Regions from separate parts of the Kitasatospora cystarginea genome, predicted to be linked through region 2. Evidence: riboswitches for the same ligand, from Rfam matches in the RefSeq annotation. Region 2 holds a riboswitch; each other region holds the start of a gene.
What was found. A riboswitch is a leader RNA that binds a small molecule or an ion and turns the genes downstream of it on or off. The one in region 2 is predicted to bind cyclic di-AMP.

Region 1: another riboswitch for cyclic di-AMP. It lies ahead of ABD369_RS00530 (C40 family peptidase); the one in region 2 lies ahead of ABD369_RS08975 (transglycosylase family protein).
Region 3: another riboswitch for cyclic di-AMP. It lies ahead of ABD369_RS23205 (M23 family metallopeptidase); the one in region 2 lies ahead of ABD369_RS08975 (transglycosylase family protein).

What each region holds. Positions count from the first base shown of each region.
Region 1 is NZ_BAAATR010000001.1:117,219-120,485, reverse strand. It holds gene ABD369_RS00535 (C40 family peptidase) at 1-738, shown strand, start outside; cyclic di-AMP (ydaO/yuaA leader) riboswitch at 1,043-1,205, shown strand; gene ABD369_RS00530 (C40 family peptidase) at 1,267-2,322, shown strand; gene ABD369_RS00525 (C40 family peptidase) at 2,515-3,267, shown strand, end outside.
Region 2 is NZ_BAAATR010000006.1:12,843-16,109, reverse strand. It holds gene ABD369_RS08980 (hypothetical protein) at 1-154, opposite strand, end outside; gene ABD369_RS08975 (transglycosylase family protein) at 403-1,533, opposite strand; cyclic di-AMP (ydaO/yuaA leader) riboswitch at 1,539-1,711, opposite strand; gene ABD369_RS08970 (sirohydrochlorin chelatase) at 2,234-3,151, opposite strand.
Region 3 is NZ_BAAATR010000022.1:41,564-44,830, forward strand. It holds gene ABD369_RS23200 (DUF6348 family protein) at 1-724, opposite strand, end outside; cyclic di-AMP (ydaO/yuaA leader) riboswitch at 1,133-1,288, shown strand; partial or broken gene ABD369_RS23205 (M23 family metallopeptidase) at 1,393-1,821, shown strand; tRNA gene ABD369_RS23210 (tRNA-Gly) at 1,957-2,030, opposite strand; tRNA gene ABD369_RS23215 (tRNA-Pro) at 2,206-2,279, shown strand; gene tig (trigger factor) at 2,680-3,267, shown strand, end outside.

The DNA.
Region 1 (3,267 bases), on a different contig from region 2:
ACCAGCCTGTCGGCGGTGGCCGGCGACCAGTACCGCTCGGGCGGCATCGACCCGTCCGTGACCCTGATGCTCTCGTCCAACCCGGACGGCTACCTGGAGCAGGCGTCCAGCGCCCAGCAGATCAACCAGACCGAGGCCGACATCCTGAAGGCGCTGAAGGCGCAGCAGGCCCGGCTGGACCAGCAGAAGCAGGAGGCGGCCGCCGTCCTCGCCGAGCTGGACCGCAACACCCAGGAGCTGAACGACGCCAAGGCCCAGGTGCAGCAGAAGCTGCAGGAGGCCAAGAGCCTGCTGAACTCGCTCACCGCGCAGGAGCGGGCCGCCGTCGAGGCGGCCGACCGCGCCTCGCGCGGCGACGCCCGGGCCGACCTCGGCGACCTGCCGAGCGCGGGCGGCTACGCCGGTGTCGCGGTGTCCGCGGCGCTGAGCATGCGCGGGCATGACTACCAGTGGGGCTCGGCGGGGCCGAGCACCTTCGACTGCTCGGGTCTGATGCAGTGGTCGTACGCACGGGCGGGTGTCTCGCTGCCGCGTACCTCGGAGGAGCAGATGGGGGTCGGTGCCCGGGTGCCCTCGCTGGCCCAGGCGCAGCCGGGTGACCTGGTCATCTACGAAGGCGGGGGCCATGTCGGGATGTACATCGGCAACGGCATGGTGGTGCACGCCCCGCACACCGGTGACGTGGTGCGGACGATGAAGGCGGACGCGATGGCGATCGTCACCATCCGCCGGGTCTGACGCCACCGCGAGTCCGGCTTCCCGGCCCGCCGAATTCGTCCTGCGACGCAGGGCGCTTCGGCGGGCCGTTTTCGTGAAAGGCTGTCAGCCGTCGGTATCCGAGCTGTCACGCACGGTCGGTTCACAAATGAACTTGGCATTGACTCAGAATTTTTTCTGACAAGGATTTGAACGGATCACGGTTTCGTTACTAGGGTCAGGACCTGAACCACCGCACAGTCGATCACCCAGCCAGGGTGGCGGCGGTGGTTACCGCCGAGTCCGAGAGGCAGTAGGGGCAGTTCAACTGCCCACGGGGAAGCCCCTGTTGGGGTTGCTGCGGATCGGAGCCGGGGAACCACGTTCCTCGGGGTGAATCGGCGCCAGGCCGGCCGGCCGTCGGGGACGCGGGCCGGTGAGGCGTCGTAGGGCATGTCTTCCAGCCCGAACCCGTCAGCTCACCCGGTAGGCGGACGTAGGAAGAAGGAGTCCGCCTTCGTGGCGTCCCATCGTCGCCCCAAGCCCGCAAGCCGTGTCCGCGTGTCGATCATGACGGCGACAGCCGCGACCGCGGTGGCCATCTCCTCCCAGGTCGGTGCGCACGCCGACCCGAAGCCGACCCTGGATGAAGTCAAGACCCAGGTCGATCAGCTCAACGACCAGGCCGAGGTCGCCAGCGAGAAGTACGACGCGGCCAACGAGAAGCAGCAGGAACTGCAGAAGCAGGTCAACGACCTGCAGGACCAGGTGGCGCGCCAGCAGCAGCAGGTGAGCACCGTTCAGGGCGAGCTCGGCGCCGTCGCCGCCGAGCAGTACCGCAACGGCGGTATATCCCCGACCGTGCAGCTGATGCTCTCCAGCAGCCCGGACTCCTTCCTCAGCCAGGCCGACTCGCTCAACCAGCTCGGCGCCTCCCAGGCCGACGCGCTGAAGCTGCTCAAGGCCGACCAGGAGAAGCTGGACCAGCAGAAGGCCGAGGCCCAGCAGAAACTGGGCGAGCTGGACGCCACCACCCAGGACCTCAAGGCCCAGAAGGACGACGTCCAGGCGAAGCTGGCGAAGGCCCGGGAGCTGCTCGACTCGCTGACCCAGCAGCAGCGCGAGCAGCTGGCTCAGGCCCAGGCCGCCGCGGACGCCGCCGCCCGCGCCTCCCGTGACCAGAACCGCACCGACCTCGGCGGCAGCGGTGGCGGTGGCACCAGCACCGGCGGTGGCGGTGGCGGTGGCGGCACGGTCCACGTGCCGGCGTCGGGCTCGTACGCCGCCCGCGCGCTCGCCTATGCCGAGAGCCAGATCGGCAAGCCCTACCAGTGGGGTGCCGAGGGTCCGAGCTCCTTCGACTGCTCGGGTCTGATGGAGTGGTCCTACGCGCAGGCTGGCGTCTCGATCCCGCGCACCTCGCAGGAGCAGGCGTCGGCCGGCACCAACATCGGCACCGACATCTCCAGGGCCCAGCCCGGTGACCTGGTCATCTTCTACAACGACATGCACCACGTCGGCATGTACGCGGGCGACGGCCAGGTCGTCCACGCCCCGCGTACCGGCGAGAACGTCAAGTACATGCCGGCCACCGTTCTGCCGATCGCGGCCATCATCCGCGTCTGACCTCTTCGCGGTTCCGTCCGCAGGCCCGGCCCCGTCTCCGAGGGGCCGGGCCTGCGGCGTTCCCGGACTCGTCGAGCTAATGTCCGATTAGTGGTCAAATATTCGGTGTTGCAAGGGTTTGGACTAGATCCTCCGGACTCGCTAACGTCTGCCCCCGGACGTTAGCCGAGGACGAATGGAGCAGCCGCCCCGATGTCGATGCACCGCCGTTCCCCCCTGCAGGGCACGCAGCGGCTGGCCCGCGCCCTGGCGCTCACGGCAGCGGCCACCACTGCACTCGGCATGACGCTCGGCGGGCCGGCCCAGGCGGCCCCGGGCGCACCGGGGGAGCCGCCGTCCAAGCAGGAGGTCAGGGCTCAGGTCGACCAGCTGTACGAGGAGGCCGACCGGGCGGCGGAGCGGTTCAACGCCGCCCAGGAGTACCAGAAGCGTCTGCAGAGCGAGGCCGACGGCCTGCAGGGCCAGGTCGCCGCCGCGCAGGACGAGCTGAACCGGCTTCGCGGCGATCTCAATGCGGTGGCCGCCGCCCAGTACCGGGCCGGCGGCATCGACCCGGCCGTCGCACTGATGCTGGACACCGATCCCGCCGGGTACCTCGCCCGGGCCCGCAGCCTCAACCAGGCCGCCGAGCGGCAGAGCGCCACCGTCCGGCAGGTGATCGACCGGCAGCTCAGGCTCGACCAGCGCCGTGCCGAGACCAGCGCCAAGCTCGCCGAGCTGGAGGAGGCCCGCCGTACCCTGGCGGAGAGCAAGCAGCAGATCCAGCAGCGGCTCGACCAGGCCCAGCGGCTGCTCAACACCCTCGGAGCGGCGGAGCGGGCCGGGATGGCCCTGGAGGACGCCAAGGAGGCGGAGCAGCGCGCCACCCGCGGCACCGACCGGCTCGACCTCGGCGACCTGCCCGCCCCCTCCGACCGTGCCGCCGCCGCGCTGGCCGCCGCCACC
Region 2 (3,267 bases):
CGGCGGCGTCGCCGGTACGGGCCTCGGTACGGCGGCCGGTGGCCAGGTAGTCGCGGACGATCAACTCAACCGCGTCCTGCGGACTCCTGGTGCCGGACAGCAGCATCGCCTCGATCGCCAGATCGCTGTCGAGACTGACGGTGACCTTCGTCATGGCGTTCCCCTTCCTGTGGCTGCAGGCGCAACCGACGTTAGAGGGTGGGGAACCGAGCCACCAGCCCGCGCGGCACACGGGTTCTCCGAGCATCTGATGCGGTGCCCGCCCGGCGGCGCGGGGAACCACGAGCGGGCGGGGGACCGTGCGACCGAGCCGCCCCGTGCACTCGGGATCCGGTGAGGCCGCTGTCCCCGGCGCCGACCAGAGCACCGGGGACAGCGGCCTCACGCGGAGAGCCGGGACCGTCAGACGCGGCCGGCGAAGTCCGGGGCGTAGTTCGCGATGGTCTCGACCTTCACGCCCGCCTTCGGGTTGGCGGCCTCGACGTACTTGCCGTCACCGATGTAGATGGCGACGTGGTAGACACCCGAGTTGCTGCCGTTGTTGGACCAGAACAGCAGGTCGCCCGGCTGCAGCTTGTCCAGCGACACCTTGGTGGTGACGTCGGCCTGGTCGGCGGCGACGCGCGGCAGCGAGATGCCGGCCTGGCGGTAGGCGGCCTGGGTCAGACCGGAGCAGTCCCAGCCGCCGTCGCTGCTGCCGCCGTAGACGTAGGCCTGGCCGACCTTGGAGAGCGCGAAGTTGACCGCGGCGGCCTTGCTGCCGGTCGCGGTCGCGGCCGGAGCCGGGGTGGCGGGCTTGGCCGGAGCCGGCGCCGGAGCCGGGGTGCTGGAGCTGCTCGGCTTGGCGGCCGGCTTCTGGGTGTCCTGCTTCGGAGCGGCGGCCGAGGTGCTGCCGAGCGCCAGTTGCTGGCCGGGGAAGATCATGTCCGGACCCTGGGGCAGCACCGACTTGTTGAGGTCGTACAGCTTCTGCCAGCCGCCATCGACATTGTTCTTGGTCGCGATGGACGACAGCCAGTCGCCCGCCACCACGGTGTACTTGGCGCCGCTCGCGGCCTGCGGGGCGGCGGCCGGGGCGCTCTTCGGCGTGGCGGCCGGAGCCGGGGTAGCCGGGGCGGCGGGAGCCGGGGCAGCGGCTGGCGCGGAGGTGTCGACCTGGGCAGGAGCGCTGTCCTTGGTCAGACCGGCCTTGACCGAGCAGACCGGCCAGGCGCCGGGGCCCTGCGAGGCGAGGACCTTCTCGGCGATGGCGATCTGCTGCGCCTTGGTCGCCAGGTTGGCCTGCGGGGCGTACTGGGTGCCACCGAAGGCGGCCCAGGTGGAGGCGGTGAACTGCAGGCCACCGTAGAAGCCGTTGCCGGTGTTGATGCTCCAGTTGCCGCCACTCTCGCACTGGGCGACCTTGTCCCAGGTGGAGACGGAAGCGGCGGAGGCACCGGAGGCAGCGAGGGCGGGGATCGACAGGCCGAGACCGACCACACCCGTGGCGGCGATCAGACGGCGAGCACGCTTGTTGGCGTTGATGGGCAGCATGAAGGTGCGTTCCTCTCCCACGCCTGCGAGGTGAGCTGTCGGATTCGGGCTGGAGTTGCCCGGCCGTGCTGCGCACGGCTTCACCCCTAGCCCGGAACCGGCCGAATACTGGCCGGCTCTCGGGCGACTTACCTGGTTCCCCCGCCCCTGCCGTCGGTGCGTTCTGCGGTGCCAGCTGCTCCGGCGGCAGGACTCGGCGTTCCGGAAGAGCTGGGTCCGTGTGTCAACGAACGGAGAGCACGTTAAGCAGACTTAAGTTGAATCCGCAAACACCTGTGAGTTCCCTCACAGGCCATTCGCGGATTCCTCAAGATCGAATGCACGCCGGCATTTCCAGGGAATCCGATGGGGCTCTTTCAGGTATGCGGCCCGAGTGGGAATCTGCCTTCCTTTCAGGTGATGCCGCGGCATTTTCGGGGGGTCGGGGCGACCAGTTGTGAAGGTTTTGAAAAGCCATGATGGGGAGTGGGGTCCGGGTCAATGCGGCCCACTGGAGAGGGTGATGGCAAATGTCCGAATTGCGAGTCGATGCGGCAAATGTCGCGCGGGGGTTTGCCAATTCGCCATCCGACTCCGGCCGCACGGCTCCAGGGGTCCGCACCCCGCTCGACCTGGGCCGAGCGGGGCCGCGGACCCCTGGGGATCCCGGAAACGCCGAGAGGCCCCTCGCGGGGGCCTCTCGTACGGTCTTGTCGGGTGCTCAGTCGGCGGGCTGCTCCGCGACGACGGCCGGGGCCTCGCCCGGGCCCGGGATGTTGAGTGCGGCCAGGTAGGTGGACGCGATCAGCTGACCGACGGTCGGGTAGGCGCCGAGCGGGGCCGCGCTCGGGCAGCCGGTCTCCTCGGCTGCCGCGGCCAGCAGCTCGGGATCGGCCTCGGGGCCGATCACCAGCGGGGCCAGTGCCGGCCGCTGGGATCCGGTGGCCTTCAGGTGCTCGACCGCGGCGGCGACCGAACCCGGCACGTCCAGGGCGGCGGCCACCACGGGTACCGCGAGCCGGGCGGCCAGCAGTACGCCGGTGATCCCGGCCGCCGCGGCGGACTCCTCGCCGCCGACGGTGGTCAGGACCACGCCGTCCGCCGCAGTGGTGATGGCGAACAGGCGCGCCCGGTCGGCGCGGGCCAGGCCGGCCTCGGAGAGCCGTACGTGCACCGCCTCGGCCAGCAGCGGGTGCGGGCCGAGCACATCGGTGACGGTCGCCCCGGTCTCGCCGGCGAGCTTGTGCAGGGAGGTCAGGAAGCCGTGCGGGCCGGCCAGCAGCGGAATCACGACCGGCGTGGGCATGCCCGCCTCGGTGGCCTGGGCGAGTACCTCGGCCACGGTCGGGGCGGCCTGGCCGTCTCCGTCCGCGACGTCCTCCGCCGTGTTGGCGTCGGCCTGTTCGCCGGCCAGGTAGCCGGCCGCGGTCTCGATGCCGGGCTGCTCGCCGCGCACGATGGACAGCAGTTCCTCGACGATCGGGCTCGCCTCGGGCCCGGCCGCAGCGGGGACGGCAAGCACCAGTGCCGGGGAACCGGCCGGGATCTCGGGGCGCTCGGGACGGCGGTGGCGCCCCCGCGCACGGGAGCCTGGAGTGCGGACGGGCAGTGGCGCGCCCGGGATGGCTGCGGTGCTCATGGCGGAGATCGTAGGACATTCGGCAGGCGGGACTGCATCCGGATCCCCAGAGTGGGCGCCTAACCCGCGCAAAATCTGGACAATTGCCATCAAATTACCCAATCCTTGCTGACGAC
Region 3 (3,267 bases), on a different contig from region 2:
CCACCGGCAGCGCGACCGGCACCGGTGCCGGGGCGGGGCGTACGGGTTCGGGGTGCAGGCCGCCCTCGGGGACCAGCAGGATGAACAGGCGGGCCCAGCAGAAGCGTTCACCGCGCGGCCAGTCCAGCGCGTGCAGTGCGGCCGAGGCGGCCTCCGAGACCTCGCCGTTCACCCGGACCTCGGCGATGTCGTCGCCGGACCGCCCGCCGAGGAAGAGCTTCACTCCGGTCAGCCGCCCGGCGGTGAGCTCGGGCCGGAGCGCCTCGGCGATGGCGGTCAGCGGCTGGTGGTCGGCCAGCCAGTCGGCCAGGCGCTCGTTGCCGAAGCCGAAGACGGCCGCCGGGCCCTGGATGGCGTGCCAGTCGGCCAGTTCGGCGGGCTGGTAGTGGTCGCCGTGCTCGCCCCGGTGCTCCAGCAGCTCCACCACGGTGGAGGCGGTGGTGGTGGCCCACATCTTCACGGCGTTGTCGAGCTTCTCCTCCTCGGTCTTGCCGAGTCCCGCCGCGCAGTCCCAGACCACGGGGGCGTCCGCACGCCCGAGGTCGAGGACGAAGCCGAGGTCCACATGGCCGCTGCCGCCGTCGCCGGGGTGCTCGCGGACGGCCACCGCCGTGGTCCCCGGGCCGCGGACCACCTCGTCGTCCACCGTGAACTCCACGCCGAACTGCGCCATTTCGCGGACCACGCTGCGCTGGATGACGGCCATACGGTCCTGCGGGCGCACGGGCTGGCTCCTAGCTCGAATAGATGATCGTTAAGGCGGATGCGAGCGAGGGTATCGGCCTCGGGCCCCGGCGGGAAACGGACCGTCAGTTACGCCGCGTGCGGATGGGGTGACGCAGCTCACCGGAGATTCCTCCGTTCATGCCGGAGGGTACTCGGTTCGCCGCAGAGCGTGCGATTCATAACGTTCTGTACGGATTCGTCCCGCCGGCCGTGACCGTCCTGACTGCGCAGGGCAGTCCGCCCCGGCCGGAGAGTGACTTCGAGTCCGCGCGTCTTTATGTGTTTCTTATGCCCGGATGGGACGAGCTTGCTCCGTGTACGTCGGATCGGCTTTTCTTCAGCCAGCCCGGTCACCGTCCGGGTCGGTCCGCCGGGTGGAACGCCGAGTCCTGCCGCCGCCCGGAGGCCGCACTTCACGCAGTGCACGGCAGGAGCGGGGGAACCACAGGCAGGTCGCCGCGCCCGAAGATCCGGGCCGGCTAGGGGTGAAGCCGCTTCCAGGCGGCCGGGCTGCTCCCGGTCCGAACCCGACAGCTCACCCCGCAGGCGTCGGAGAGGACTCCCCCCATGTCCGCGCAGGACGCCCGCTGTTCCCGGCTGCCCCGATTCGCCCGCCGCGCGCTCGTCGTCGCCGCGGCCGGCACCGCCGTGGCGCTGCCCGCCACCACGGTCGCCGCCCAGGCGGCCCCGGCCTACACCGCCCCGGTGGCCAACCCCCGCCTCGGCACCCCGTACCACGCGGCCGGGTCCGCGTGGGCCAGCGGCTACCACACCGGCGTGGACTTCCTGGTCTCCACCGGCACCCCGGTGAAGGCGGTCACCAGCGGCACCGTGGTCACCACCGGCTGGGGCGGCTCGTACGGAAACCAGGTCGTCATCAGGCACACCGACGGCCGGTACTCCGAGTACGCCCACCTCTCGGTGATCACCGTCCGGGTCGGCCAGTCCGTGGGCGCCGGCCAGCAGATCGGCCGCTCCGGCGCCACCGGCAACGTCACCGGTCCGCACCTGCACTTCGAGGTCCGCACCGGCCCGGCCTACGGCTCCGACATCAACCCGGTGGGCTACCTGGTCAGCCACGGCGTCCGGCTCTGACGCGCCTTCGGTCCGCTCCCTCCCCGGCCCTGGCCGGGGACCGGACCGGTCGTCGCAGGGACATCGCGGCGGCATCCCGAAAACGACTTCGGCCCCGGGCTGACGGTGGAACCGTCGGCCCGGGGCCGAAGTGTCTGGAGCGGGTGACGAGAATCGAACTCGCGTGACCAGTTTGGAAGACTGGGGCTCTACCATTGAGCTACACCCGCATACCGCATGTGAGCATGCGGCGCCCCCGGAGACTTGTCGGTCACGAGGACGGGGTCAGCCTACCTGGTTCGGTCGGTTGCTTGCACACTGCTTCCGGTTCCGGGCATGTCCGGCGGGCTCTCGATATAGCAGCGAGCGCGGCCCGACCGACGTGTACGCTTCCTCTCGGCACCACGGGGTGTGGCGCAGTTTGGTAGCGCGTCCGCTTTGGGAGCGGAAGGTCGTCGGTTCGAATCCGGTCACCCCGACAGTGCGGCAGGGTCTCGTCAGCGGACGGGGCCCTGTTGGCTTTTCCGACGGCCACTCAGTCGAAGCCGCCGTCGTCGACTTCGAGTTGACGGCATGTCGGGCCCGGGGCCGTCTTGCGCGCCGCCGAATCGTGCGCCGCCGAGGCGGCGCCCGATCGGGCGGCGGCGCGCTGATCGCGGGCGGGCCTGGCGTCCGCCTTTCGTGGTACCGGTAGGATGGGCCGCTGGCCGGTAGTCCCTGTGCATACGCCCAGGTCGACCGCCTGAGGGCGAGGAGTCACGCTCACCGTCCACCATGTACGGGAGATGCAGCCCCAACCGCCCATCGCCCGTCTCGCCCGCGCCGGATGAGCCGGACGGGCGGAGACAACCTGACCGCAAGCCCTTAGGAGACCCAACCGTGAAGAGCGCCGTCGAGACTCTGAACCCGACCCGGGTTCGACTCACCGTCGAGGTGCCCTTCGAGGAGCTCAAGCCCAGCCTCGACGCGGCGTACAAGAAGATCAACCAGCAGGTCACGGTTCCGGGCTTCCGTAAGGGCAAGATCCCGGCCCGCGTCATCGACCAGCGCTTCGGCCGCGCCGCCGTGCTGGAGGAGGCTGTCAACGACGCCCTGCCGCGCTTCTACACGCAGGCCGTCGACGAGGGCAAGATCGAGGTCCTCGGCCAGCCCGAGATCACCGACATCGAGGGTGTCGAGCGGATCGCCGACGGCGGCGATCTGAAGTTCACCGCCGAGGTCGACATCCGCCCGGAGATCACCCTGCCGGACTTCTCCACCATCGAGGTCGAGGTCGACCCGATCGTGGTCGAGGACGCCGACGTCGAGAAGTCCCTGGAGCAGCTGCGCGAGCGCTTCTCCTCGGTCAAGGACGTCGAGCGCGCCGCCGCCGAGGGCGACGTCGTGATCGTCGACCTGGAGGCCAAGGTCGACGGTGAGGTTCCGGAGGACGGCACCGCCTCGGACGTCAGCTACGAGATCGGCTCC